DNA from 3 places in the Photobacterium minamisatsumaniensis genome. Region 3 is predicted to be linked to each of the others. Evidence: predicted binding sites of a transcription regulator. Region 3 holds the regulator's gene; each other region holds the start of a gene.
The links. The regulator PurR, encoded in region 3, represses purine synthesis genes. The targets are predictions, from matches to a motif close to TNANGNAAACGTTTNCNTNA.

Region 1 (10,175 bases), on a different contig from region 3:
GGAACTATAACTAAAATATGTGTCTAAACAATTAGTGAGGAGTATGTGTAACACATAAATCTTTGAGTCATATTGTATTGTACTACTGAATATAGCCACATAGGAGATGTGCTTATATTTTTTAGATTTATCCTATCTGCTTTCATGGAAGAGACTAAAATGGACAACCAACGGAATGGTTTAGCCAACGCAGGTAAAGGGTTGGCAGTGCTCGTGATGATTTGTTTACTTCGGTATGCGGATACGTTCGCAACAGTCATGAGCTTTAAGCAAGTCGGTATTGTGCCAAGCATTATTGCTATTTTGGTATTGTTATCAGGCATTCTTGCTTCCGTCGGCCTCGCCCGAGGACGTCGCTGGGGATTTATCCCGTTATATTTCTTTATTCCTGCCGTAACGATGTTTTTCGGTTACAGCATGATCCCCTATCTGCCTTCGCTTGTAAGCTCAGATCTTCGGCCGTTTTCGGTCGTCATTTTAAATAGCTCTGTGCTTATTTTTGCTGTCGTGGTCCTGCTAAAAATGATGGACACCGATGTTGTATTACCAATTGAAAAACACTGAACCTCAAACGTTCCATTTGGTATACTGTAATCAATATTAATCAGGCAGTTGGCGTCGATGATGTCGTCTCTTATCGAAATACACGCCAGTGACCTCTGCTCAGCAAAGGATGATGAAGATGAAAAAAATTGAAGCCATTATTAAGCCATTTAAGCTTGATGATGTTCGCGAAGCCCTCGCCGATGTCGGGATCACTGGTATGACCGTTTCTGAGGTTAAAGGCTTTGGGCGTCAAAAAGGGCATACGGAATTGTACCGTGGTGCTGAGTACATGGTCGATTTTTTGCCAAAAGTAAAACTTGAAATTGTGGTGTCTGATGAAGTTGCAGAGCAATGTATCGACACGATCATCGAAACCGCCCAAACAGGCAAAATTGGTGATGGCAAAATTTTCATGTTTGATGTCGAGCGTGTGGTGCGGATCAGGACGGGTGAGGAAGACGAGGACGCGATCTAAAGTCCTCTCTGTCGTCGCTGTTTCATCCTCTGGCGGTATCGGAAGTGCTCATTTATGCCTTATAAACTCCGCGCTTCCTCTTTGCCAGAGAATGAAACAGTTTAGCCAGAGTTGACTTGCTAGGTGTGAACTAAGTGCTTCCTCTGCGTTCTTGAGCGAAATTCCTTCACCCTCATACAAATTACCTTCTTCTGCTTGCCTGAGATCAGAAATGATTGGGCGTACGCAATACATGAAAAAAGGCTTGCCAAATTGGCAAGCCTTTTTTGTTTTGTCTGTCGCAAAATTAACTTAGGTACTCGTTTGCGGCTTTAGCTCGCTGCTGTAGCGGCCAGGCTTATGGTTCATCGCCAGGACTAAATTCAACATGAAGGCACCGATGATTGAGAAGAGTAAAACCATCGGGTTTACCAAGAAGAATGATGCAACCAGAATACTGATATCAATCCCCATTTGAAGCTTTCCTGCCGACCAGCCAAATTTTTCCTGTAAAAACAGTACCAAGACATTGAAACCGCCAAGGCTGGTTTTGTGGCGGAATAGGATCAGCATGCCTAGACCCATTAATAACCCACCGATAATCGCGCAGTAGAGCGGTTCAAGACGGCTGATTTCAAGTACGTGATGTAAGTTATCTGTAATGAGTGAAACCATTCCGCCTGAGATAATGCTGGTAACCGCAAAGCTTTTGCCCATGCGAAACCATGCCATGAGGTAGAAAGGTGTGTTCATCAGAAAATATAACTGACCAAATGAAAGATCAATAAACTGGCTAGCAAGCAAGGCTAAACCTGTTGTTCCACCGGTTAATAAATCAGCCTGCTGCAAAAAGAAAACACCCTGAGAAACGATGAAAGTACCCGTAAGGATGGCAATGATATTTTCTTTTAATGAATGATGGTAACCGCTCAAAACAACGCTCCTTTATAGTTAAGGGCGCCATGATAAAGCGCAATGACTAAAAGCGGAATATTATGAGAAAAAGAGTCTTTCGTTAGGTGTACATAATTTGAGACGAGAATGTAAAAAAATATATTCGCTATTTTCTTGTAAAAAATGAAACGCAAATATGTCAGTTGTTGAGTGTTGGTTCACCAAGATGAAAACAATTCATACCATCATTGAAATAAATAATAATAAAAAGTTACTTTAGGGCTACCTGATTTAGATCAAATTCTGTAAAATGCAGCCTTATATACAAGCATGACGAAAACGTTTGCGTCCACGTGGCGCCTAGCTTTGCTAATTTTTGTTGTTTGCCCGAAATGTATGTTTATAACCGATTTGTCTCAAGTGTGAAAAATTGAATTTTTGAGCAGAAAGGTACGAATATAATCTGAGTCAGGAGATACAGATGCTAAAGCGCGAGATGAACATTGCCAATTATGATGCTGAACTGTTTGCAGCTATTCAGGAAGAAACTGCGCGTCAGGAAGAGCACATTGAATTAATTGCCTCTGAAAACTACACCAGCCCACGAGTAATGGAAGCACAAGGCTCTCAGCTAACGAACAAATATGCTGAAGGTTATCCAGGCAAGCGCTACTACGGTGGCTGTGAGTTTGTCGATAAAGCAGAACAGCTGGCGATCGATCGTGCATGTGAGCTATTTGGTGCAGAATACGCGAACGTACAGCCGCACTCAGGTTCTCAGGCAAATAATGCAGTTTACATGGCACTGCTAAATGCTGGTGATACTGTTTTGGGTATGAGCCTAGCACACGGTGGTCACTTGACTCACGGTTCTCCTGTGAACTTCTCGGGTAAACTTTACAACATCATTCCTTACGGTATTGATGAAGCTGGTCAAATTGACTACGAAGAGATGGAAGCATTGGCACTCGAGCACAAACCGAAGATGATCATCGGTGGCTTCTCTGCATATTCACAAGTGTGTGATTGGGCGCGTATGCGCGAAATCGCAGATAAAGTCGGTGCGTACTTCTTCGTTGATATGGCACACGTTGCTGGCCTTATCGCAGCTGGTGTCTACCCGAACCCTGTTCCACACGCACACGTTGTGACCACGACTACGCATAAAACACTAGCAGGTCCACGTGGCGGTCTAATTCTGTCTTGTGAAGGTGAAGATCTTTATAAGAAGCTGAACTCAGCTGTTTTCCCTGGTGGCCAAGGTGGTCCGCTAATGCACGTAATTGCTGCTAAAGCGGTTGCTTTCAAAGAAGCGATGGAGCCAGAGTTCAAAGAGTATCAGGCTCGCGTTGTTGAAAACGCCAAAGTGATGGTGGGTGAATTCCTTGAGCGCGGTTACAAGATTGTATCTGGCAGCACTGAAAACCACTTGTTCCTTGTTGACCTTATCGATAAAGGTATCACTGGTAAAGAAGCAGATGCTGCACTTGGTGCTGCGAACATTACGGTAAACAAAAACAGTGTACCGAATGACCCGCGTAGCCCGTTTGTAACATCGGGTATCCGAGTTGGTACTCCTGCCATTACTCGCCGTGGCTTTACCGCAGATGATGCTAAGCAGCTTGCTGGCTGGATGTGTGACGTGTTAGACAACACGGACAAGCCAGAAGTACTTGAAGCAACAAAAGCGAAGGTACTTGAGATCTGTAAGCGCCTGCCAGTTTACGCTTAATCACAAGGTGATTATTGCTTAAACAGTAATGAAAACTTGAAATCTCTTGGGCCCGCATTCATGCGGGCCTTTTTAATATCTATAGAACAATATCCATTTCACTTCTAAATTTTATTAAACCCAGAGAAAAACCGCCTAAAGCTCTCTATAACGTAATGAAATGAGTTACACTGGGATGACGAAAATTAGGAGGCAAGATGCATTGTCCTTTTTGTGGTGCAAATGACACCAAGGTAATTGATTCCCGCTTGGTGGCTGATGGTCATCAAGTTCGTCGCCGACGTCAATGCTTGGCGTGTAGCGAGCGTTATACTACGTTTGAAACAGCCGAACTGGTTATGCCAAGAGTGATAAAAACCAATGGCAACCGTGACCCGTTTAATGAAGAAAAACTGCGTGGCGGTATTCAACGTGCACTGGAAAAACGACCAGTGAGCGCCGATGATATTGAACGTGCCATCAATACTATTAAGTCACGTCTGCGAGCAACCGGTGAACGTGAAGTACCATCTGATATGATTGGTAATCTAGTGATGGAGGCGTTGAAAGAGCTGGATAAAGTGGCTTATATCCGCTTTGCTTCTGTCTATCGCAGTTTTGAAGATATTCGTGAGTTTGGCGAAGAAATTGCCAAATTAGAAAAATAAATTGCTACCGGAGTTACGGCTCCGGTTAGCCTTAGATATATCGAAGTCAGATGTTCTCACCTATTGACCACGCTATGATGCGCCGAGCCATTGAACTGGCAAAACGCGGTCTATTTACGACGGCACCGAACCCGAATGTTGGCTGTGTAATTGTTCACGAAGAAGAAATCGTGGGTGAAGGCTATCATTATCAGGCCGGGCAACCTCATGCAGAAGTGTTTGCATTAAGAGCTGCTGGAGAGAGAGCTCGGGGTGCAACCGCATATGTCACCCTTGAGCCTTGTTCGCATTTTGGCCGAACGCCGCCGTGTGCCAAAGCTTTGGTTGAAGCTGGTGTTGGCCGCGTGGTATGTGCCATGGTTGATCCGAATCCGAAAGTCGCTGGCCGTGGCATTGAAATGTTACAGGTAGCAGGCATTGAAGTACAAACTGGCCTGTTAGAGCTAGATGCAAAAGCGCTGAATCCGGGGTTTATCAAGCGAATGAAAACCGGTAAGCCGTTTGTGCAGCTGAAATTAGCCGCTAGCCTTGATGGTAGGACAGCCTTAGCCAATGGTGAAAGCAAGTGGATCACCGGCCCGGCAGCACGGGCTGATGTTCAGCGCTACCGCGCTAAAGCGGGGGCAATATTGTCAACCAGCGCAACTGTACTGGCTGACGATCCATCGTTGAATATTCGTTGGAAAGAGCTGGGTGATGAGACCCATCGGCACTATCCAGAGGCAAATCTACGCCAGCCTAGACGTGTTGTTATTGATAGCCAGAACCGAGTAACACCGAACCATCATTTAATTGGTTTACCGGGTGAGATCATGCTTGTTCGTCATCAGGCTGACAGTGTACCTTGGCCTGCAAATGTTGAACAATTAGTGATGACCACTCCAGACAATACTCAGGGTGGTATTGATCTTGACGCACTCATGGTCGAGCTCGCTGCTCATGACATTAATCATATCTGGGTGGAAGCGGGTGCCAAATTGGCTGGTGGCCTATTAGCGGCAGGTTTGGTTGATGAGTTAATTTTATATCAAGCCCCTAAGTTGATGGGGGGTGATAGCCGAGGTTTAGTTGAGCTTAAGGGATTGTTAGCAATGTCTGATGTTCCTGAACTGACAATTACTGATGTGCGTATGGTTGGACCCGACATTCGGATCACAGCCCGACTCAATGACATATAAGAAAGAAAGGTTTCCATGTTTACTGGCATTATCGAAGCTGTAGGAACGATTACAGCCCTAACCCCAAAAGGGAAAGATATTTCTGTAACGGTTGATTCAGCCACGTTGGATTTATCCGATGTAAAATTGGGCGATAGCATTGCAACCAATGGCGTGTGTCTGACTGTTGTCGAGCTGACAGGCTCGGGTTATGTGGCCGATCTATCTCTGGAAACATTGAAGCGCACTGCGTTTGCAAGTTATCGCGCAGGGCAGAAAGCCAATTTAGAGAAAGCGATGCTGCCGACCACACGCTTTGGCGGTCACATGGTGTCAGGCCATATTGATGATGTTGCTGAAATTATCGAGCGCAATCATACTGGCCGTGCGATTGAGTTTTGGGTCAAAGCACCGGCTCACTTGGCTAAATACGTGTCTGAAAAAGGCTCGGTATCCATTGATGGCATTAGCCTGACGGTGAACGCTATTCGTGGCGATGAATTCAAGTTAACTATCGTACCGCATACCGCGGCAGAAACGACCATGGAATCATTCAAGGTTGGCCATAAGGTCAATTTTGAAGTGGATGTGATTGCTCGTTACCTTGAGCGTTTAATGCTCGGTGACAAGGCGGCAGAACAAAAATCAGAAGTCACTATGGGTCTGCTGGCGAAAAGCGGATTCCTTGGTTACTAGAGCTGGATACAAGGTTAAATAAAGGTATTGTTATGGCATTAAGCAGTGCAAAGGACATCATTGAAGATATCCGTCTGGGTAAGATGGTGATCCTTATGGACGATGAAGATCGTGAGAATGAAGGCGATTTAATTATCGCAGCCGACAAGATCACCCCTGATGCCATTAACTTTATGGCGAAGTTTGGTCGTGGCCTTATTTGTTTAACATTGACCCAAGCTCGCTGTAAGCAGTTGAACCTACCATTAATGGTTCAGGATAACACCGAGCAGTTCAGCACCAACTTTACGGTTTCAATTGAAGCGGCAGAAGGTGTTACAACCGGAATATCTGCGGCTGATCGCTCGCGTACTGTTCAAGCGGCTGTTGCTGCTGATGCTTCGGCTTCCGATATTGTCATGCCCGGTCATATCTTTCCGTTGATGGCACAAGAAGGTGGTGTACTTGCGCGCGCGGGTCATACCGAAGCCGGTTGTGACATTGCTCGTTTAGCAGGCCATGAGCCTTCAAGTGTCATTGTTGAAATTCTCAATGAAGATGGCACGATGGCACGCCGTCCAGATCTTGAAGTCTTTGCGGAGCAACATGATTTAAAACTCGGTACGATTGCTGATCTTATTGAGTACCGAAATAACAACGAAACTACCATTGAGCGTGTAGCTCAATGTACACTACCGACAGAGTTTGGTGACTTTGAGATGATCACTTACCGTGACACTATCGATAACCAAGTTCATTATGCCTTACAGAAAGGTGAGGTAGTTGCGGGTGAGCCGACTCTGGTACGTGTACACCTGCAAGATACATTTAAAGATATTCTTCACTCAGGTGCATCTCAGTGGACCCTGCCCACAGCAATGAAACGCATTGCTGATGAAGGTGGTGTACTGGTTGTATTGAGTAAGCAAGAATGCCCAGCATCAATGCTCACCAAAGTGAAACAGATGGCAGCACAATCAGAGGGGCTGCCGAAGGTGAAACTGAACCCGAAAGATCAGTCTCGTCAGGTCGGTGTTGGCTCGCAAATTCTATCTGATTTAGGCATTTCAAAAATGCGTTTACTCTCGTCAAGCACGCAGCGTTACCATTCGTTGTCTGGTTTTGGCTTAGAAGCTGTTGAGTACATCTGCGAATAATTATGTAGGCGGGATGCCGCCTATTTATCATTTACTCATTATTAATTTATGAGAGATCGTGACAGTGAAGGTCTATTACATATGCCAATTGGTATAACCTATAAAGTGTGGTAGACTCCCGCGGTTTCTCATACCGGAAAAGACATAGTCACAGGAAGGCCCATGAAGGTAATTGAAGGCGCCATCGCGGCACCAAACGCAAAAGTTGCTATCGTAATTGCACGCTTCAACAGCTTTATCAACGAAAGCCTGCTTTCAGGCGCGCTAGACGCTCTGAAACGTCAGGGTCAAGTAAGCGAAGACAACATCACTGTTGTTCGTTGCCCAGGTGCATACGAGCTTCCGCTTGTTGCTCAACAAGTTGCTAAAAGCGATCGTTATGACGCTATCGTTGCGCTTGGCTCTGTGATCCGTGGCGGTACGCCGCATTTTGATTATGTTGCCGGTGAGTGTAATAAAGGTCTGGCGCAAATCGCTCTTGAGTTCAATACTCCAGTAGCATTTGGTGTTCTGACTGTAGATTCTATCGAACAAGCCATTGAGCGTGCCGGTACCAAGGCTGGTAATAAAGGGGCAGAGGCTGCACTAAGCGCGCTTGAAATGGTTAATGTCCTGTCCCAAATTGAATCCTAATGGGGGTTAATGTGAAACCAGCCGCACGTCGTAATGCACGTCAGTTTGCTGTACAAGCAATTTATTCTTGGCAAATCACGAAAGACAATGTTGCTAATATTGAGCTACATTTTCTTTCTGACGATAAATTTGAAGAAGAAGAGCATCAGGCCGATGCGCCGACGCTTGCAGCACCGCATACAGACGTTGCTTACTTCCGCGACCTTCTAACTGGTGTTGTATTGAACCATCAGGAATTGGATAGCAAAATGCGTCCATACCTATCGCGTCCTCTACAAGATCTTGATCAGATGGAACTTGCGCTTCTTCGTCTTGCTATGTACGAGATGGTTAAGCGTGACGATGTACCATACAAAGTTGTGATCAACGAAGCTATCGAATTGGCGAAAGCCTTTGGTGCTGAAGATAGTCACAAGTTTATCAATGGTGTATTGGATAAAGCAGCACCATCACTTCGTAAGAAGTAATTAAATATGATTTTAAAAGGCCAGCATCGCTGGCCTTTTTTCTGTCTGGATAAAATAAGCAACGATTATGGCTCGTAATGAATTTGATATAATTGCTCAATACTTTGAACGACAGGCTGTGAATCGCAAAGATGTGCCATTAGCGATTGGCGACGATTGTGCGCTGCTAGAGCTACCAATGGGCAGCCAGTTAGCAGTCAGTACTGATTCATTAGTGGCTGGTACGCACTTTTTGCATGATGCCGACCCCGCACGCGTTGCCCATAAAGCATTAGCTTCAAATTTGAGTGATTTGGCTGCAATGGGGGCGACGCCTGCATGGGTATCGATGGCACTGACCATGCCAGAACCTGATGAGCAGTGGCTAGCACAGTTTTGCCAAGGTTTTTTTGCCTTAGCGGAATATTATAATGTACAGCTGGTTGGTGGTGATACCACTAAAGGCCCGCTGAGCATTACACTAACCGTTCATGGCTTTGTGCCTAAAGGCGAAGCGTTAACACGCAGTGGTGCAAGCTCTGGTGACTGGGTATTTGTTACTGGCAACCTGGGCGATAGTGCTGCTGGCTTGGCCGTATTGCTTGGCCAGGTTTCATTGGCAGATCAAGCGTTGGCTGATACCTTGGTTGAGCGCCATTTTATGGCTCAGCCTCGCATTCTTGCAGGTCAGGCATTACGAAGGATTGCCTCGGCAGCATTGGATATTTCTGATGGCTTAGTTTCTGATCTTGGACACATTTTGAAACGTTCTGGGCTTGCAGCGGTGATTGAAGTTGATAAATTACCTGTATCGTCAGAGCTTGAACAATTCGAACCTCAACGCGATAAAGCACTGCAACTTGCGTTAACGAGTGGCGAAGAGTACGAACTATGCTTTACCGTGCCCGAGCAGAATAGAGGCGCAGTAGAGACAGCTTTAGCACATAGTGGTGTAACAGCGACCTGTGTCGGGCAATTACGTCCCGGTAGTGGGATCACGTTAATTCGAGATGCAAAGCCACTTCATTGGCAACTTCATGGTTATGATCATTTTGCGGAGTAAGTAGTGGGAAACCCTAAAGACTATATTAACCTTAAAAACCCATGGCACTTTTTGGCGACAGGGTTTGGTAGTGGCTTATCACCTATCATTCCTGGCACTATGGGTACGGTTGCGGCCATCCCATTATACCTATTAATGGTACAGCTACCGTTTGCTGTGTATCTGGCGATCACATTGGTGGCAGCTGTGATAGGCGTGACTATTTGTCAGAAAACCTCAGACGATATGGGCGTGCATGATCACGGCAGTATTGTGTGGGATGAATTTGTGGGTTTTTGGATCACCATGGCGATTGCCCCTGTTGTGAGTTGGGAGTGGGTACTCGCGGGCTTCGTTCTATTTCGTTTTTTCGATATGGTGAAACCGTGGCCGATCAGCTGGCTTGATAAGCATGTACACGGTGGCTTCGGTATTATGATCGATGACATACTCGCGGGTTTTATGGCAATGATCGCTCTTTGGGGGGTTGGCTACTGGTTCGGTTGGTAATTTGTTCTAACCCTGCAGTGAGCAAGACAAAAAAAACCGCGCCTTAGCGCGGTTTTTTATTGGGCAATGAATAATGAATTAGTCGGCAAGGTAGGCACGAATTTGTTTTTCAATTCCCGCACCATCAATGTCAAGTGCAGCATGAAGCTCAGCTTGTGTACCTTGCTCAATGAAGCGATCTGGCAAGCCAATGTTAAGTACTGGCTTGAGTGTTTTGCTTTTCATCAAGAATTCATTTACGCCGCTACCAGCACCGCCAGCGATGGCATTTTCTTCAACCGT
Region 2 (10,175 bases), on a different contig from region 3:
CAGTGATGCTAATTGCTCAGCTTTTTCTGCCGTACGGTTGGTAATTACCAGCGCTTTTGGGTTTTGCGCCAACAGAGGCAGTATTACACCACGAGCTGCTCCACCAGCCCCAACCAATAGAATCCGTTTACCTTCGATCTGAACTTGGTTTTGGAGCAGATCCTGTACCAATCCTTCACCGTCAGTGTTATCACCAATGATAGCTCCATCATCCAACTTTTTAAGAGTATTCACCGCACCAGCCAACTTGGCACGCTCAGTTAGCTGTGAAGCAAACTGATAAGCATCTTCTTTAAAAGGTGCCGTCACATTACATCCGCGACCACCAGAACTGAAAAAAGCTTCTGCTGCTGCCGTAAAACCATCAACTTCAGCAAGTTGTGCTTCATAAACCATTTCTTGGGCAGTCTGCCGCGCAAATAGCGTATGAATAAAAGGGGATTTACTTTGGCCAATGGGATTACCAAAGACAACATACTTATCCATGCAAAAGTTCCATGTTATTTCAGTTAATCGAAACAGGAGAGGGGCTTAAGCGTAACCCCTCGGCAAAATATATTTCATCTATATAAAGGAGGCAGTATTACCATTCACGTGGTTTAAGGTAATCATCATAAAGTATCGCCTCTGCCGATCCTGGCTCTGGTGTGTAGCAGTATTCCCAACGGGCTAGAGGGGGCATCGACATTAAAATGGATTCGGTACGGCCACCACTTTGTAAACCAAATAATGTGCCTCGATCATAAACTAAGTTAAATTCAACATAACGACCACGGCGGTAGAGTTGAAACTGTCGTTCACGCTCACCATAAGCAAGCCCTTGTCGCTTTTCGACGATCGGCAAATAAGCATCAAGATAACCATTGCCGACAGACTGCATATAAGCAAAGCTCCGCTCAAACCCCCATTGGTTCAAATCGTCAAAAAACAAACCACCGACACCACGGGTTTCATCACGATGTGGCAAAAAGAAGTATTTATCACACCATGCTTTATGATCTGGGTAAACCGTATTGCCAAACGGAGCACAGATTTGCTTAGCTGTATCATGCCAATGTTGGCAATCTTCTTCGAATGGATAAAACGGCGTTAAATCAAATCCACCACCAAACCACCATACTGGTGATTCACCTTCTTTTTCTGCAATAAAGAAACGAACATTGGCGTGTGATGTTGGCACATAGGGATTACGAGGGTGGATTACTAACGATACCCCCATGGCTTCGAAACTACGGCCGGCTAGTTCTGGTCGATGAGCGGTCGCCGATGCTGGCATCTTAGTACCAAACACATGTGAAAAATTCACTCCAGCCTGTTCAAACACCTGCCCGTCTCGTAATACACGGCTGCGGCCACCGCCACCTTGCTCACGTTGCCATTCATCTTGTTCAAAGACCGCACTGTTATCTTGTTGCTCTATGGCTTGGCAAATACGCTCTTGAAGATCTAACAAGAAAGCTTTTACTGCTTCTTTACTTACATCTTGCATCATCATTTATCCTTGTCGGAAAACATTTCCTGTTATCGCATCCCGAATTTCAGATGGATTGTCACGGCCACTGGTATCACCTTGCAAAATCGCAGCAAGGTGCTCTCCTAACTGTTGTTCGACGTCAGTGGCAGTGCGACCAGGTTCTAGTCCACTCAAATTAGCACTTGTCGAGGTAATGGGCTTACCAAATGCTAGGCACAATGCTTGAACCAAAGGGTGATCACTAACGCGTACCGCAATCGTGTCATACTGCCCAGTCAAAAACTGGGGGACATTCGCTTTTTTAGGCATAACCCAAGTAACAGGTCCAGGCCAAGACGCGAGGATCAGTCGTTTTTGTTCATCACTCAGCAGACTGTCATCAATATAAGGCAGTAACTGCTCATAATTAGCAGCAATTAAAATAAGCCCTTTTTCGATAGGTCGCTTCTTTAATGCCAGTAATTGATGAACAGCTTGCGCATTATCAGGATCACACCCCACACCAAACACAGCTTCTGTTGGGTAAGCAATGACTTTTCCTTGCTGCAAAGCGGCTACAACTTGTTTTAGGTTTTCCACATCACCCTCATTCTTAATTCTGGCCTAGACCGTTTTGTAACTTTCTATTTACCTATATTACCGACTCCTTAACCACAACTCCATGATCCCCTTTGATTGTTTCATTTTCACCGACGCAAACGTTTTCCTTCACAAAAAATCTCCGTATAATGCAGCCAAACGCATTTATACACTTCACCATTTAGTTACCCAAAGGAGATCGGGATGAAAGTTGGAATCATCATGGGCTCAAAGTCTGACTGGCCAACCATGCAGCACGCCGCTGAAATGCTAGATCGCTTCAATATTGCTTATGAAACGAAAGTTGTTTCGGCTCACCGTACTCCTCATCTGCTAGCTGAATATGCAGAGCAAGCTCATGGCCGAGGTATCAAGGTCATTATCGCTGGCGCAGGTGGTGCTGCCCATCTACCAGGAATGACAGCCGCTTTTACTAGTCTTCCTGTATTAGGGGTTCCGGTACAATCTCGAGCGCTAAAAGGAATGGACTCACTCCTTTCCATCGTCCAAATGCCTAAAGGTATTGCTGTTGGTACCTTGGCGATTGGTGAAGCAGGTGCTGCAAACGCAGGTTTACTTGCGGCACAAATTATTGGTACTCAAGATAGCAATGTTATGGCGGCTGTTGATGCCTTCCGCAAAGAGCAAACCGATACAGTGCTCAGCAACCCAAATCCTGCTGAGGATGCATAATGAAAGTTTTGGTTCTTGGTGCCGGTCAACTGGCTCGAATGATGGCATTGGCAGGCGCTCCATTAAACATTGAAGTGTTTGCCTATGATGTCAGCACGGGTAACGTTGTTCACCCTTTAACACAGCACCTAATGTTAAAGGGCTTGGATACTGCGATCACCTATGCTGATGTGATCACCGCAGAATTTGAGCACGTTCCTCACGAAGTTCTCGACATTTGCCAAGCCAGCGGAAAGTTCAAGCCAACAGCAGACGCTATTAAAGCCGGTGGCGATCGCCGTTTAGAAAAAGCATTACTTGATAAAGCCAACGTTGCAAATGCCAAATACCATCTTGTTAGCAGCTTTGATGAACTTCAAGCCGCCATTGAACATGTCGGCATACCTATGGTGCTAAAAAGCGCACTTGGTGGCTACGATGGAAAAGGGCAGTGGCGCCTTAAAACGCCGAATGACGTCGAGCAGGTTTGGGCTGAAATCGCAGAGTTTCTTGCAGAAACACCAGATCAAGCCATTGTCGCTGAAGAGTTCGTTGCTTTTGACCGTGAAGTTTCACTGGTTGGAGCTCGTGATATAAATGGCAACATTGCGGTTTATCCACTAGCCGAAAATATCCATACTGATGGTGTTCTCAGCCTATCAACCGCTCTCCCTGATAGTGACGCACTACAAGCACAAGCCGAAACCATGTTTAATTCACTCGCACAGTCGATGGACTATGTCGGAGTATTAGCCATTGAGTTTTTTGATGTAGATGGCACGCTACTGGTTAATGAGATTGCCCCACGAGTTCATAACTCAGGTCACTGGACCCAACAAGGTGCAGAAACTTGCCAGTTTGAAAACCATTTGCGTGCCGTTACAGGTCTTCCTCTTAGTAGCACCGCTTTATTGCGCCCAACGGCAATGTTGAACATTCTTGGTGAAAACAAACTACCAGCAGCTATCTTGGCAGCACCACAGTGCCATGTTCATTGGTATGGAAAAGAGAAGCGCCCAGGTAGAAAAATGGGGCATATCAATATTTGCGCCGAAACAACTCTGGCATTACAAACAGTATTGAAAGAGTTAGCCGCAGAGCTCAATGCTGAAACCTTCCCAGTCCTTCACCGTTAAGCCTTAAGATAAAAATAAAACAGCCAGCATGAAATGCTGGCTGTTTTTGTCTCTGGCTAAATCAGTGCAATTACGTTTGATAAGCATGGCATTTACGATCTGCGCACTGCAGTTTATTGCCACTCGCTAATTTTTTCTCAAGTAACAAAGCAAATCCACATGTCTGGCATACTCCCGCGACGGGTTTATGGTTTATCGCAAAGCGGCACGTTGGGAACTGGTCGCACGCATAGAATACTTTGCCGTAACGAGATTTACGTTCAATCAAGCTTCCCTTACTGCACTCTGGACACGTTAAGTGTGTACTTTCCGCTTTCTTCTTTTCTGGTGATTCAATATGTTGGCATTCAGGATAACCGCTACAGCCAATGAACATGCCATACCGTCCTTGGCGTAACAGCAACTCTTCACCACAATCAGGGCAAGGCTGCCCAAGGTATTTTACGATGTGTCCATCATTTTGCTTGAGCGGTTTTATATAGTCACATTCAGGGTAACTTGCACAACCAAGAAAAGGTCCACGCTTACTGTTTCGGATCACTAGTTCAGAACCGCAACTTGGACACTCTTTTAGATGTTCCAAAGCATGTTCATGGGCAGAAAAGAGTTGCTCGTTTATTTTACCAGACATACAGCTCGACTATCTTCAACGGCCAAGGCCAATTAATTAATTAATTAATGGATATACTCGTCTTCAATACCATAAAGCAACTCTTCCATTTGGCTATACGCACTTTCATTACCAGGTGCATTAAAGAGTACCATCAGGATAATCCATTTAAGATCATCTAAGGAAAAGTCCGCAGTATCAAGCTCCATAACACGATCAATCACCATTTCTCGTGTATCGGCACCAAGTACATGAACTTGTTCTAGGTAAATCAAAAATCCACGACAAAAAACATCTAAACGAGTCATTTCAAGCTCAGTATAGATACGAACCGATGTCACTGCACTGGTGTTCATATAAGGTGTGATTTCAGTTTCTTGCAGCGCTGCTAGCTTTTCAAGCCATGATAGCGCCTTATAGATATCTTCCTGATGAAAACCTGCACGCAGTAGCTCTTCAGAGAGTTCGTCTTGATCAACCATCAATTCCGCATCACTTTGAATATAGGTTTCAAACAGGTACATGAGAATATCCATCATAACTAGCCCCTCCTCGTTTTTATATAGCCACCGGGTACCGAAGTGACAACCCCTAGCAACTCTAATTCGAGTAACTGTATCATTATCTCATGAACGGGTTGTCCACAACGCTCAGCAACTACATCTACGGGTGTTGCCTCACTGCCTACGTTAGCCAACAGCGCTGGAAATGGCAATTCTTCATTTTCAGGTTGTGGCAACTGCAAGTCTAACTGATTACTTTTCACGCACTCTGTCAGTGCACCTACCTCTTCAAAGATATCGACCGGCGTTTCTACCAATTTAGCACCGTTTTTTATTAACGCATTACAACCTCGACTACCGGGGTGGCGAATGGAGCCAGGTAAGGCGAAAACCTCCCGTCCTTGCTCAAGCGCATAGTTAGCGGTAATTAAAGACCCACTTTTTTGTGCGGCCTCTACCACTAATACGCCAACAGACAGCCCGCTGATCACTCGGTTACGACGAGGGAAATTTTGCGGCCTTGGTGATTCATCAGGCCAAAATTCAGAAACTAACGCACCTTGCTCTGGGATCAGCTTAGCAAGCTCTCGATGACGTGCCGGATAAACTTTATCTAAGCCCGAGCCCAATACCGCAATCGTCGCCCCGCCATTTTTCAGGGCACCATAATGCGCTTGCCCATCAACACCAAGCGCAAGTCCGCTGGTGACAACATAGTTAGCCGCAGCCATTGATGCGGCAAACTCATAAGCCGATTCACGACCATCAATACTGGCACTTCGGCTGCCAATAATGGCTAACTGTGGCTCTGCAAGCCAACGAGGCTCTCCTCGAATAAATAAAATAGGGGGCGGTGACGCAATTTCTTTCAGTAAAGAAGGATAGGCAAGGCTGTCCATCGTCAAGATATGTTGATTGATTTGTTCAGCCCAACGTAACGCTTGGGCGATTCGTGCTTGATTGGGATGCAACAATCGCTCAGCCTGTCGAGCAGTCACACCTAGAGCAAGAAGAGCAGGTAATGGCATCCGACATATCTCAACAGGCGTCGCCTGCTGAAGTAAGCGACGGATCCTACCTCCTCCCAATGAAGGGACACTTGCAAGTTGTAGCCAAGCTTCAAGTTCAGTCATTTGAGGGGGGTAATGCCATAACTCCAGCAGAGAAAGGTTCAATGGCTTTGGTAACCACAGCAAGGCTAAAGCGTTCATAAGGACGAACCACGACAATCTCGCCAATCGGAACGTTGCGTAGTGAATAGGTTGTTTTACTGTTTAGCGCCTGATAATGGTATTCTCCTTTTCTCCCCGATACATCAGCACCCTCTCGGTGAAGTTGGAATACATTACCGGCTGCAACGCCATCTAAATGCCCTAAATCAATCACCACCGCATCATCAGTCGCAATATAATTCATATGATTAAGATGGCCTAAAACAACAGCCTTGCTTGATGGCGGGGGAGAGGATGGATAAAAGCTCATCTCAAGCGTTTCACTGGCTAAAGGGGCAGGCAACAAGACATCATTTTGTCTCACTTCTCGATTAAAGGCCGTCAGCTCAATCGCACTCTGGCCTTCGGTGTATTCAACTACAGTTCCTTTAGCAATCTCTTTCAAGGCAATAACTCGACTGACACCTTCATTTTCTATATCACGACGAAATGGTTTATCGGGACGGTAAACCCACCATTCTTCACCTTGCTCTAATTCGGTATCAACCCACAAGGTATCCCCTTTTTCCATATAGCCTTTCGCTCGGCTTTCGCCCGTAATTTGAGGCAGGCGAGCTAAGCTTTCTGGCGTTAAAAGTTTATCTTGAGCCAAATAAGGCAACATCAAGGTCGATTGGATAGTCGTGATCGGCGCGCGGATCACCCGAATTTCCGGTGACAACTTGACGGTCTTTTTCAATCGCAACTGAGGCTGACCATCGACCCAAATCAAATGAATTCGATCGCCTGGATAAATGAGGTGAGGGTTTTTTATATAACTATTGGCCTGCCAAAGTTGAGGCCATAACCAAGGGTTTGACAAAAAATAGGATGAAATATCCCATAAAGTATCGCCTTTTTTAACGATGTAGACCGATGGCGCGCCATCTATAACCTTAAGAGGTTGGCTCATCGCTCCACCGATAAAACTGAAGCAAGCCAACATGAACACCAAGACACGCAACAGCATGTTCTCTATCCTTATTATTCAACATCCCCAATTGATTCAGGCTGTCACTGCTACCCGCGACTGTCTAGCGCCAGCGATTATCAAATATCAAGTTTTCGGCAGACCTCTCCTTTCATATATTGTTGTTGCATTATTCACGTAACCGCCCGTTTAATACGAGAAGGAAATAAAAAATCCACCAGTGATTAACAAGGAGGCTATCGAGTACTGTTATTTGACCGCTAAAATGACTAGAATTAGAGCAACTAAGTGACCCCTGTTATCAGTACTGTCTTTTAAAACGAGTAACTATGTCTTTATTGCAAGTATTAACATTCCCTGACGAGCGCCTACGCACCGTTGCTAAACCCGTTGAAGCTGTCACCCCTGAGATCCAGAAAATTGTCGATGACATGCTAGAAACCATGTACGACGAAGAAGGTATCGGCCTTGCAGCAACTCAGGTGGACATCCACCAGCGTATCGTGGTGATCGACCTGTCGGAAGAGCGCAATGAACCGATGGTACTGATTAACCCTGAAATCACTGAGAAACGTGGTGAAGACGGTATTGAAGAAGGTTGCCTATCTGTACCAGGCGCACGCGCCCTCGTACCTCGCGCGGCAGAGGTTTCGGTGAAAGCCCTTGACCGTGATGGTAACGCGTTCACTTTCGAAGCTGATGATCTACTGGCAATCTGTGTTCAGCATGAGCTTGATCACCTTGCCGGCAAGCTATTTGTTGACTACCTATCACCGCTTAAGCGCCAGCGTATCAAGCAAAAGCTTGAAAAAATTCAGCGTTTTAACGAAAAAAACTAGTCATAGAGGCCTCCTTGAGCAAATCACTACGTATTGTTTTTGCTGGTACGCCAGACTTCGCCGCCCGTCATCTGGCGGCGTTGTTGTCTTCACAGCATGAAGTTATCGCCGTTTATACTCAACCCGACCGCCCAGCGGGTCGTGGTAAAAAATTAACTGCAAGCCCAGTTAAAAACATTGCCGTTGAGCATAATATTCCAGTTTATCAGCCGGCTTCTCTGCGTAATGAAGAAGCACAACAAGAGCTTGCTGCTCTTGGTGCTGACATCATGGTTGTTGTTGCTTATGGCCTGCTGCTACCGACAGAAGTACTGGAAACGCCGAAACTAGGGTGTATCAATGTCCATGGCTCTATCTTGCCTCGCTGGCGTGGTGCCGCACCAATCCAACGCTCAATTTGGGCAGGGGATACTGAAACTGGCGTTACCATTATGCAAATGGACGAAGGGCTAGACACGGGCGACATGCTGAGCATCGCCACCCTGCCAATAGAAGCAACTGACACCAGTGCGACGATGTATGAAAAACTGGCGGGTCTAGGCCCTGGCGCGCTTATCGAATGTCTTGCTGACATTGCCTCGGGCAGTGCCGTTGCTATTAAGCAAGATGATGAACAAGCCAACTACGCGAAAAAGTTAAGTAAAGAAGAAGCCAAAATTGATTGGGCCATGGACGCGACAGCTATCGAGCGTTGTGTTCGCGCATTCAACCCGTGGCCAATGAGCTATTTCACCGTTGCCGAACAAAATGTCAAAGTATGGCAGGTTGCCGTTGTAGAAGGTGAACATGGTCAAGCCCCTGGCACCATTCTCTCTGCCGATAAACAAGGTATTGTTGTCGCAACAGGCAAAGGCTCACTTCGCCTTATCGAAATCCAACCGCCAGGCAAAAAAGCAATGCAAGCACAAGATTTGCTCAACTCACGCCGAGAGTGGTTTGAACCAGGCACCGTCCTGTAAGCACCGCCAAGGCCAGTGCAAACGCTGGCCTTCTTTTTAACTACCGAATACGACGTCCAGCCGATACATTGTCTGTAAAGGGTGGGCTGAGAACATCAGGAAAACCGCATGAATGTAAGAGCCGCAGCGGCCAAAGTTGTCTATCAGGTTGTTGATCAGGGCCAGTCCCTATCAAATGCGCTTCCTGCTGCACAGCAAGACATAAAAGAACGCGATCACGCCCTATTGCAAGAAATATGCTACGGCGTACTTCGCTGGCTGCCTCGCCTAGAATCGGTCACCAACCAATTGATGGATAAGCCACTCAAAGGCAAGCAACGGGTTTTCCACCACTTGATTTTAGTTGGCCTCTATCAACTAGGCTACATGCGCATTCCTGCTCACGCAGCGGTGGCAGAAACCGTTAATGCGACCAAAAACTTGAAAAAGCCTCAACTACGCGGCTTGATCAATGCCATATTGCGTAATTACCAGCGCCAGCAAGACACACTCGACCAACAAGCGATTAGCCATGATGCAGGCCGTTACGGCCACCCAGGTTGGCTACTCAAGCTATTAAAGAGTAGCTACCCAGAGCAGCTGGAAGCGGTAGTTGAAGCCAACAATACCAAAGCACCGATGTGGTTGCGTGTAAATCGCCAGCACCACGACCGTGACAGCTACCGTGCGCTACTGACGGCTGAAGGTATCGAGACCGATGTCCACCCTGAAGCACCTGATGCGCTGAAACTACATAAGCCTTGTGATGTTACCCTACTGCCCGGTTTTGCCGACGGTTGGGTTTCTGTACAGGATGCTGCGGCTCAGTTATCAGTCGAGTACCTTCAACCTCAAGCGGGAGAGCTGATCCTTGATTGCTGTGCCGCTCCAGGTGGCAAAACAGCCCACATAATGGAACGCCAGCCAACGACCCAAGTTGTTGCGATTGATTGCGATGACAATCGCCTGAAACGCGTGCACGAAAACCTTCAGCGTTTGAAGCTGGATGCCAAAGTACTCTGTGCAGACGCTCGCTACCCAGAAGAATGGTGGCAAGGTGAGAAATTCGACCGTATTTTGCTTGATGCCCCTTGTTCGGCAACTGGTGTTATTCGCCGCCACCCTGATATTAAATGGTTGCGCCGTGCTGATGATATTGAAGCACTCGCGCAATTACAGTCTGAGATTGTTGACGCCATGTGGCACCAGCTTAAGCCTGGAGGCACCTTGGTATACGCCACTTGCTCTATCACGCCACAAGAAAACAGCGAGCAGGTAACAG
Region 3 (10,175 bases):
CTCGAACACAATGTATCTCCTAGTACTTCAGTGTACATTTCTAAATCGGGGGACTGCTAAGCAGCAATCTTGTTCATATTATGTTGTTGTAAGACTTGGATCATCGACTGAGCGAGCGTAACCGACCAGAATGTTCCAGCCAGAGTCAATGACAGATAACCGTCTTCAATTTTAACTAAGCCATTTTTCTGCCAAGCTTTAAATAACGGCATGCATAAAACAAAAATATCTTGCTTAAACTTATACTCAAACTCACGAGCCGACAAAAACCCGCGGTCAAAGCTTGCTTTAATTTCTGAATGAAGCGCAGCTTGCGGTGATGATTGGGTCATCATTGCTAAGGGCAAGTCACCCTTTTTGATAGAGTCAATATAAGCATCAAGCGTACGGTGCTGCATAAACCCATAACCACCTACGTTACCACCTGCACCAGCCCCTAATGGCAGAACTTCAGCAGATGTCTTCGCCAAACTGTTATAAATACTGCGCTCGCGGTTATCCCTTGCCCAATGGTTACCACTTAACCGGCGTAGGTGATGTTTCGCCATAAAGTTAACACCATATTCAAACATCGATGCTTTCGCTGGCGTATCGGCAGGCTCTGGCAGCTTACCATTCTCAACCATTCCCTTCATCGGCGTCCCGCCCATCTCAATCAGCTGGTATAAATCTACACCGTGAGCGCCACTATCAAGGAAATCATTTAAATCTTGCTGCCACACAGCCATATCTTGATAAGGAAGGCCAAACAGTAAATCGATAACAATTGGTGCAGCATTCGTTACACTCAATGCCTGAATTCGCTCAAGTACTGGTTCGCGATCATCTAGTCGCTTGGCTTTGCGACGTACCGTGGTATCAAAGCTCTGCACACCAAATGAAAATCGATTAAACCCTCCCTCCAATGCCGATTCAAACATCCGATCGTCAAAACGGTTAATGCGTCCCTCAAGCGTAATTTCACAATCGGTCGCAAGTGGGAAATGAGATCGAACCATTTTGCCTAAACGCATGATCTGTTCAGCACTTAAATCAGTTGGTGTACCACCACCAACATATACCGCACGGAAAGGAGCTGCTTGAGTCCAAGGCATTGCTGCTTTAGTTTTAAGCTCAACCATTAAGGCTTCGAAATAATCTTCAATCAGCTTTTGGCTAGACGCGTATTGAAAAAAGTTGCAATACGTACAACGAACACGGCAAAACGGAATATGAATATAAAGGCAACGACTTTTCGGAGCTTCAGGTATCTCCGACAAGGCATCTGTCGCTAATATCTGGCGCTGATCTTCAGCGACCATTGCACTCATTCCACCAGCATGTGCTGAGCGTTTGTTAGCAAATGCATAACGAAGCGGATCGGGAGTATGTTTACCAATCACATCTTCTGTCAGTATTTCAGGATTTATTGGTTGCTGTTCATTCATCTATAACTTTTGAGCTAGCCTGACTAGCTCCTCCTTAACAGGGCAATACCGATTTATTTTGTAGTTGGTATCGCAACTGCCAGTTTGTCTTCCACCAGGCTAAAAATCATTTGGCAACACGCCAATATACCCAAATCACTTGGGTATCACCTGATGCCACGTTGAGCATACGTGCATGACTACTTTCTAATGGGCTTAGCCCTTGTTGTCGTGCTTCTTCAACCTCAGTTAAGAACTCCCGCCCATAAGAGAATGAGAAGCACTATTATTTGCGTTAAATCATAATCACCTGTAAATAATATTGCAAATGATAATTGATATTATTTCGATTACGTGGATAATGAGAACCATTCTTGATTACGGTTATTAATAACAAAGCACTTAATAACTATTAGTCATTCAATAACAAGAACGTGTAGCACTTTCGTGCATGATTAGGGGTTTCTCGTGAACACTAAGAGATATGTCATCGCTGGCGCAATTTCTGTCGCTTTACACAGTGTTTTGCTTTCTGCAATACCTAACCAAATGGTTATGGCTATGCCTATGGGTGTCGACTCCACCAAAGTGTCACTCAACTTAGTTTCAGCCCCTACTCCTCAGTCAGCACCAGCAGTAAGTGAGCCACCACCGATACCACAGTCGGCACCACAACCAGTAAAAGAAGAAACTGAAGTAAAAAAACTGGTGAAGAAAACACAGCCGGAGCAAAAGCCTGAACCGAAGAAAACTACCCAACCAATAACGAAGAAAATGCCACCGAAGCCTGTTGAAAAGGTGGAGAAGCAAATAGTAAAACAACCGATTGTCGAGAAAAAATCGCCAGTTTCAGAAAAAGAACCAGAGAAAAAGCAGCCTAAATCAGAAATAGCCTCAGGCGTAAACAACTCACCCAAGCTGGTGAGTAAGCCGACTTTTGCGACAAGACCCAGCCCAGTTAAATACCCACGAATAGCTAAACGACGTGGGTTAGAAGGTCAGGTACTTGTCGAAGTTTGGATTGACGAGAAAGGTAAGCAAGTTAGACACAGCTTAGTCCATTCATCAGGCACAGTTGTATTAGACGAAGCAGCACTGAAAGCCATTCAAAGGTGGCGATTTTCATCACACGTAGTTGATGGTCAAGCCATTGCCCATCGCGTACAAATCCCTGTTCGATTTAAATTGGATTAAATATTAATTGGATTCTCTTATGGAAATGTTTCACTCCCTACAAAACCAATTTGGTTTAATGACAGTACCTTTACTACTGTGTTCAGCCCTAACCGTCATGATCCTTATTGAACGTTGCGTTCAAGTACTCCTCTGCACTGGTGTCGGCCGTAGTAAAATCAATGTGATTTTAACAACATATAACCGTAACGATGAGAGTAGCCTAGATACACTTGCTAACGATCTTAAATCGAAGCGGCCTTTACTATTTAAGGGCGTTTCAATGCTTATTTCTCACCGTCACTTTGCCAAGCCACTTCGCGAAGATGCCGCTGGGATCTGGCTGCAACAAAAGCGAACTCAATTACGTTCTGGCCTGCGTCTATTGGGCTTAATTGGTGTGATCAGTCCATTACTTGGCCTACTTGGTACTGTTCTCGGCCTAATCGATATGTTTAAAGGCATTGCCATGAGTACTGGTGCTGTCACGCCTAACGACTTGGCTGACGGCCTTGGTCTAGCAATGAGGACAACTGCAGCTGGACTATTAATCGCTTTACCAGCGATAACTGGCGCGCAATTATTAGGTTTATGGGCCGATAATGTGACAGCCAAGCTTGAGCATAGCCTTAACCACTGTAACTTATGGCTAGAAGGCTTATCACTCGACCCTACCTGTTCCCCTAAGCAGCAAACGCCTCAGCAACATGTCGTTAAGACTGAACAACCAGAGGTCGAGGTATGATCCGAACCCACCAAAGTGTTCCTGACAGCGATGAGTTAAAACCGGATTTAACTCCCTTGCTGGATATCATTTTCATCGTCATGGTATTTCTGCTTCTTACTGCCAGTGTGAAATTACAATCACTTGATGTCGAGTTACCGCAAACAGAAACTCAGGCATTACAAGAAACCGAATCTGATCCTATTACAGTCAACATTACCGCAGCCCCTCCTTATTGGGCACTTCAAGGCAATGAATTCGATAATTGGGATGCCTTTAATGCTGCTCTACTAAAAGAAGTTAAAACCAGCCCTGACAAGCCTGTTGTCATTGGTGCAGACAAGGCTGGATCGGTAGAAAACATGCTCAGACTACTCGCTTTCTTGCAACAAAACGACATCAAAGCAACCCAGCTATTAATGGAAGAGGACAAATCATGAAGCGTTTCACTTTGGCAACTATATTGTTTTTTGCCGCTACATCTACCTTCGCAAGTGAGCGCATTATCAGTGCGGGGGCAGCCATTACAGAAATCATAAATGCCATGGATGCTCAAGAACAACTTGTTGCTGTCGACGTAACCAGCAAATCAATGGTCGATGACGATATGCCAGTTCTGGGCTACCACCGCCAGCTTTCTGCTGAAAGCCTTATCGCGCTCACCCCGACCCGACTACTCGGTTCAAATGAAATGGGGCCGCAGACCACACTTGATTTGCTCAAGCAGGCTGGAGTCAAAGTAGACGTGCTGAACTCTGGTGAAACCGTTGAAGATTTAATGGTACGTATTGATCAAGTCGGCGAACTAACAAATACCTCAAGCAAGGCAAAAGCATTAAAAAACGAGGTGAAGGGAAAAGTCACTGCCATTAATGCCAACCTAGCGACTCAAGATAACAAAAAGAAAGTACTTTTCCTGATGATCCACGAAGGTCGCCCAGCCAATGTTGCTGGCCGCAATACTACTGCAGACACCGTAATTCGCCTTGCAGGTGCAATAAACCCAGCAGCAGATGCCGTCGAGTCTTATAAGCCGATTTCACTGGAATCAATGGTGGAAATGCAGCCTGATATCATCCTGCTGAGTTCGCGTACCATGAGTAAAATCGGTTCAGCTGATGAGCTGCTTAAACAAATGCCTTTACTCGTCGCAACACCAGCAGGCCAAAACAAAGCCCTCGCTATGATCGATGGAACTGCTCTGATCGGCGGTTTGGGGCTGAAAAGTTTAAGCGAAGCTGAACGTTTAAACACCGTTTTCTATCCAAATTAATATAAGCATTTATTACTATGCAGTTATACCGTATTCCGACACGTATTATTTTTCCAACTGGCCTCGTACTGCTGTTGCTTGCCATTACATCATCAGTAGTCATCGGTCCGATGGCAATCACCTTCACTGATAGTTTCAAAGCCTTAATGCCTTGGCAATCGGATCTGCCCCAACATATACAAATTGTAATTAACCAAATTCGTTTACCGAGAACATTACTTGGAATGGCAATTGGTGCGATATTAGCGCTATGCGGTGCTGTTATGCAGGGGCTATTCCGTAACCCCCTCGCCGACCCAGGTATTATCGGCGTTTCAGGAGGAGCGAGCTTAGGCGCGGCATTAGCTATTGTGTTTTTTGCTCCGCTTGCAGCATCATTTCCTCTGTTGTTAACACTAGCCACCGTTCCCGTTTTTGCTTTTTTAGGCGGGGCTTTCAGTACCTTTTTTGTCTATTACTTAGGCACAGACAAAAACGGTACTTCTGTAACAGTGATGCTTCTGGCTGGTGTGGCTATCGGGGCACTATCAGGTGCTGCGCTTGGCCTGATGAATTATTACGCTGACGACCAAGCACTACGAGATTTATCACTGTGGAGCATGGGATCACTTGCAGGGGCAACTTGGCCTGGCATCACGCTTTCCTATATTACTCTTGCCGTACTGATGTTTATGTTTGATCGCAATGCAAATGCACTCAACGCCTTTTTGCTCGGAGAAGCAGAAGCAAAACATATGGGGGTTAATGTACAAACACTGAAAAGGTTACTGATTTTACTTTGCGCTGCAGGTGTTGGTATTGCTGTTTCACTCACCGGTGTGATTGGTTTTGTTGGCTTAATCGTCCCCCATCTTGGTCGAATGCTCGTAGGGCCTAATCATAAAGTGCTCTTACCATTATCTGCTCTGCTTGGCGCATTAATTCTTTTGGTTGCCGATATGCTTGCACGTATCGCAGTTGCACCGGCTGAACTGCCTGTTGGGATTATTACAGCCCTACTCGGCGCGCCCTTCTTTATCTTCCTGCTCGTAAAACAAAAAGGGAAAATGTCATGAGCTTGATGACAAAAAATAGCGTTGAAACAAAATGTGCTATTGATGCTTCAGGGCTTAACCTTAAATTGGGTGATAAAGTACTCCTTGATGATTTAGCTATTCAGATCAAAAGTGGTGAACTTACCGCCTTGCTAGGTCCTAACGGTGCAGGTAAAAGCACCCTCTTGAAAGTATTATGTGGTGAACAAGAATCTACAGGCCATGTTTCCTTTTTTGGTAAAAACCGTGCCACTTGGCCACCAGCTGAACTCGCAAAACACCTTGGTGTGTTGCCTCAGCATAGTAACCTAACCTTCGCATTTACCGCGCAAGAAGTTGTTGAGCTGGGTGGTCTCCCCTTAGCGCTGACCAATCGGGAAACGGTAAGTATTGCTAAAGAAAAAATGGCTCAAGTCGATGTCACAAATTTGAGTTGTCGCCTATACCCTACGCTCTCTGGAGGAGAAAAACAGCGCGTGCACTTTGCACGGGTACTGACTCAACTCAGTCGCGCTGGTGAGCAGTGTATTCTGATGCTTGATGAGCCAACATCAGCACTCGATTTAGCGCATCAACATAAAACCCTTCAAGTCGCAAAGTCGTTAGCGAAGTCTGGGGCTGCGGTGATCATAGTGATTCACGATTTAAACTTAGCAGCGCAATATGCAGACCGTTTAGTCATTCTTAATGAGGGAAAAATTCAAGCTGATGGTTGTCCGAAGGACGCTTTAACAGCGAAAACGATCGAACGCGTTTATGGTTGGCCTGTTTGCATTACACACCACCCGATCGATAATTATCCTATTGTGCTTGCAACATCCAGCCATGAAATTGAAGAACACCAGTCAAAGTTCGAACTGGCCATTTAACAGGAAGTTGTTGTTAAAAAAAATAAAAACATCTCTTTTTTATACCTTCTCTTTTTCCTTTAAAGCCTTCTTAATCAAACTAAAAAGGCTTTATAAACCTATCTTTATTGGTTTCTTGGAATTATTCGCTAGATTTATGGTTGACCATTAATCAATCAAACCTATCCAATTCACCAGTAATCCTAATTTATTAAGGCAAGAAACATTGCACTCTTTGCTACACTGAGTAAAATGAGAGCGCAAGCGATTACACTATGCAACAATTGCAAAGCCTAAATCGCAATAAACGTGAATACTGAAAAGAAACGAAGCCGCCCATTCGTGTCGCGGCCTTTTGTCGTTTCTGTTATCTGTACTCAACAGAACAGTGAACTGTATTGAACGTATAGCCAGTGCACTACTCTATTGAGTAAAGCTTAAAATTACCTAGGTCTTTTGACCCTTATTATTAGAAGAATAAATATGGCAACGATTAAAGATGTTGCACGTATGGCTGGTGTCTCTACAACCACCGTCTCTCACGTGATTAACAAAACGCGATTTGTCGCAGAAGCGACGCAAAAAAAAGTACTGTCTGCAGTTGACGAGCTAAACTACGCTCCGAGTGCTGTAGCGCGTAGTTTAAAATGCAACACAACCCGTACTATTGGCATGTTGGTTACAAAATCGACCAACCCTTTCTTTGCTGAAGTCGTACACGGTGTTGAAGAGTACTGTTACGGCGCTGGTTACACACTTATCTTGTGCAACACTGAAGGTAACCTTGAGAAGCAACGTGATTATTTACGCATGCTGGCTGAAAAGCGCGTTGATGGTTTGTTGGTCATGTGCTCAGACTTGGATGAAAACCTACTCGGTCTATTAGAGCGCCAAAAAGATTTGCCTATGGTTGTCATGGATTGGGGCCCAGAGAGTCCTCACACAGATAAAATTCAAGATAATGCTGAGTTAGGCGGCTATGTCGCGACTAAGTTCTTTATTGAACATGGGCATCAAGCTATCGGTTGCTTAACCGGCCACAGTGATAAAGCTGCTTGTCGCGAACGATTAAAAGGCTTTAAAAAAGCCATGTCTGAAGCCGATCTCGAAGTACACCCAGATTGGGTACTCGAAGGTGACTTTGAATGTGAATCGGCAGTTGAAGCCGCTGAAAAGTTCATTGCAATGGACAAACGTCCAACGGCGATTTTTTGCTTCAATGACATCATGGCGATGGGCATGATCAGTACATTTTCACAAGCTGGTATTCGTGTACCTGAAGATATTTCAATTATCGGCTACGACAATATTGATTTAGCACCATACTTTTCACCACCCCTAACCACGATTCACCAGCCCAAGCGCCGCCTTGGTAAAACAGCTATCGAAATCCTGTTAGAACGAGTGAAAGATAAAGATCATGAGCACCGTATATTTGAAATGATACCAGAGCTTGTGATTAGAAAATCAGTGATAAACCGAAACACCAATTCATAACAAGCGGATTGATGACGATAAGAACGGAGGCTTCCCCCTCCGTTTTTTTGTGCTTATAGCATGCCTAATTAGAATATTCACTCAACTTTTGGCACTTTTTATAATTAAATAAAGACAAGATAAAATAATTTATGGGAGCAAGGTCACGCTATTAAAAGTGGGAGCAGGTTCAAATTTTGCTTCTGCGATATTCTTAAACAGTCACGAACAAGGCAAACCTTTCGAAAGATTGGGACGCAAAGCTTCCGGCCTAAGAGTCTATAGTTTTCAATAACTAGTTCGACTTAAGGTAGCGGGGTTGCCGATGGATATAGCAATAGTGATCAGGCGTCATATTTTACATGATTCTGACATTACTCTTTTGTTAATTTTGCTAATCTGAAATCCTCGCTCTGTTGTTAGGTGACCCTAGATTTTTTTCACCGAGAAGAAGCATGGACAAACCAGTACTTAAAAATTCATTACGACTGTTTAGTTGTTTCAACAACGTAAAATCACGCTCGATGTTTGGCGGATTTGGCATATTCGCAGGTGAAACAATGTTTGCACTCGTTGTTAACGACAAACTTCATCTTCGTGCCAACGCTGAAAACGAACAAGATTTTAAACAGGCAGGCTTAAAGCCATATATTTATAAGAAACGTGGATTTCCTGTTGTTACCAAGCATTTTGCAATTCCAGATGAATGGTGGGAAGACACAACTAAAATACTTAGCCAAGCTAAGCGCTCTCTTGAAGCGGCAAAAGAAGACAAAGAAACAAAAAGTAAGGCAGGACCAGAACGTATAAAAGATCTACCTAACTTACGACTCGCAAACGAACGCATGCTAAAAAAAGCAGGGATTATCAGTGTCGATGCATTATTTGAAGCGGGTTCGATTAACGCTTTTAGGGCATTACAAGATACCCATCAAGGCACTGTAAGCATTGATCTTTTATGGGCATTAGAAGGTGCAATTAGTGGCCAGCATTGGTCAGTTATTCCGCAAGAACGTCGCTCAGAGCTGCTTTCAAAGCTTAGTTAACCCCGCTTAGTACCATTAACAAGAGGTGATATGCCTCTTGTTAATGCATCATTTCGAGTGTTCCTTGCTCACTATTATGCCTCAGCACCATTATTCTCCTCGATAGCATGGTCAGGCTTTGACCGCACGTTCAGTTTGCTTCGTACACCCCATGAATGACAATTAATTGTCAGTATATCTGAAAGATTGAATTGCCTCACAAAGCTGTTTACAAAACACTCAACAAGCTTTCATTACTTTATAAAGACCGTAAAATAACAGCATATATTTTCGGAGGTCATTATGAACTGTACCAAACCTTTTCCCGGACAAACTGATCAGATGTTCAAGGATAAGTTTGGTAAATGGCCTCGACTAATGAAGTTATTCGTTTTACTCAGCTTACTTCCCCCTATCACCGTACTCGTTCTTATCAATAACAACATGGCCTCAATGCCAATGATGTACGATGTACTTGTTTACGTTTCAGGCTTTAACGCCCTACTCCTTACATGGGGACTACTGTTAAAAATACGCTCAAAAAAGTATTGGTACCGTAACTATCATATCGGTAAAACAATGTTACTTGCCGTTGTGCCTATTTTAGCTTGCGGCTATATTACTTTGACGTCACCCCAGCCAAATAAAATAGTCACCCAAGCTCAACATGACCGTCCCGTTCAATTAGTAATCAACTAAACGGCCAAAGTCACTTTTTTCATCACTCAGTGAAATAATTCAGCTCTTAATTAGGTCTTTGTCTCATATCTATCTGATAATTTGAGTAATCATTGCTCATGGTCAGGTTATATACCCATTGTGGCATAAAAAGTATTCCTAATATTAAGAGGTGATCGTGCGCATTTCAGCCAAAAAAAACCATTCCATTACCATTAAGCCGCTACTTTGGCTTCAAAAACGCCATTTCGGCAAAGTACTAAACCCGGCGCTCTTATGGGGGCGTAAGCCTACCCTTTTTTGGCTGGTTGCTAGTTTCTTTGGCTATCTTGATCGTCGCTCTTCTCCGCTATCACCTATCATGCGTTCATTAGTTTGCGTCAGGGTCTCTCAACTAAATGACTGCGCATTTTGTGTCGATGCTAATGGCATGAGGTTAGCTGAGCGTTGTGATTCAGAAGAGAAAATAAAATCGCTCGCTAACTGGCAGCACAGTGAATTATTTGAAGAACAAGAACGGGCAGTATTACGCTACACA

Region 1: the regulator PurR is predicted to act here: its motif matches at 2,226-2,245, upstream of glyA (serine hydroxymethyltransferase).
Region 2: the regulator PurR is predicted to act here: its motif matches at 2,165-2,184, upstream of purE (5-(carboxyamino)imidazole ribonucleotide mutase).

Annotation. Positions count from the first base shown of each region.
Region 1 is NZ_JAKJSI010000012.1:143,725-153,899, reverse strand. It holds gene L4D78_RS04520 (hypothetical protein) at 160-564, shown strand; gene glnB (nitrogen regulatory protein P-II) at 683-1,021, shown strand; gene L4D78_RS04510 (YitT family protein) at 1,313-1,933, opposite strand; gene glyA (serine hydroxymethyltransferase) at 2,376-3,626, shown strand; gene nrdR (transcriptional regulator NrdR) at 3,824-4,273, shown strand; gene ribD (bifunctional diaminohydroxyphosphoribosylaminopyrimidine deaminase/5-amino-6-(5-phosphoribosylamino)uracil reductase RibD) at 4,324-5,451, shown strand; gene L4D78_RS04490 (riboflavin synthase) at 5,467-6,126, shown strand; gene ribBA (bifunctional 3,4-dihydroxy-2-butanone-4-phosphate synthase/GTP cyclohydrolase II) at 6,159-7,262, shown strand; gene ribH (6,7-dimethyl-8-ribityllumazine synthase) at 7,425-7,895, shown strand; gene nusB (transcription antitermination factor NusB) at 7,895-8,362, shown strand; gene thiL (thiamine-phosphate kinase) at 8,430-9,404, shown strand; gene pgpA (phosphatidylglycerophosphatase A) at 9,408-9,893, shown strand; gene dxs (1-deoxy-D-xylulose-5-phosphate synthase) at 9,972-10,175, opposite strand, start outside.
Region 2 is NZ_JAKJSI010000037.1:67,378-77,552, reverse strand. It holds gene aroE (shikimate dehydrogenase) at 1-486, opposite strand, end outside; gene hemF (oxygen-dependent coproporphyrinogen oxidase) at 584-1,489, opposite strand; gene tsaC (L-threonylcarbamoyladenylate synthase type 1 TsaC) at 1,496-2,053, opposite strand; gene purE (5-(carboxyamino)imidazole ribonucleotide mutase) at 2,258-2,746, shown strand; gene L4D78_RS19755 (5-(carboxyamino)imidazole ribonucleotide synthase) at 2,746-3,861, shown strand; gene L4D78_RS19750 (DNA topoisomerase family protein) at 3,932-4,492, opposite strand; gene L4D78_RS19745 (DUF494 family protein) at 4,537-5,010, opposite strand; gene dprA (DNA-processing protein DprA) at 5,013-6,107, opposite strand; gene L4D78_RS19735 (LysM peptidoglycan-binding domain-containing protein) at 6,100-7,155, opposite strand; gene def (peptide deformylase) at 7,446-7,955, shown strand; gene fmt (methionyl-tRNA formyltransferase) at 7,970-8,914, shown strand; gene rsmB (16S rRNA (cytosine(967)-C(5))-methyltransferase RsmB) at 9,023-10,175, shown strand, end outside.
Region 3 is NZ_JAKJSI010000067.1:15,639-25,813, reverse strand. It holds gene hutX (heme utilization cystosolic carrier protein HutX) at 1-9, opposite strand, end outside; gene hutW (heme anaerobic degradation radical SAM methyltransferase ChuW/HutW) at 57-1,427, opposite strand; gene L4D78_RS26755 (energy transducer TonB) at 1,875-2,600, shown strand; gene L4D78_RS26750 (MotA/TolQ/ExbB proton channel family protein) at 2,620-3,324, shown strand; gene L4D78_RS26745 (ExbD/TolR family protein) at 3,321-3,743, shown strand; gene L4D78_RS26740 (heme/hemin ABC transporter substrate-binding protein) at 3,740-4,576, shown strand; gene L4D78_RS26735 (FecCD family ABC transporter permease) at 4,594-5,631, shown strand; gene L4D78_RS26730 (heme ABC transporter ATP-binding protein) at 5,628-6,479, shown strand; gene purR (HTH-type transcriptional repressor PurR) at 6,942-7,955, shown strand; cyclic di-GMP riboswitch class I at 8,157-8,261, shown strand; gene L4D78_RS26720 (TfoX/Sxy family DNA transformation protein) at 8,390-8,980, shown strand; gene L4D78_RS26715 (hypothetical protein) at 9,263-9,658, shown strand; gene L4D78_RS26710 (carboxymuconolactone decarboxylase family protein) at 9,816-10,175, shown strand, end outside.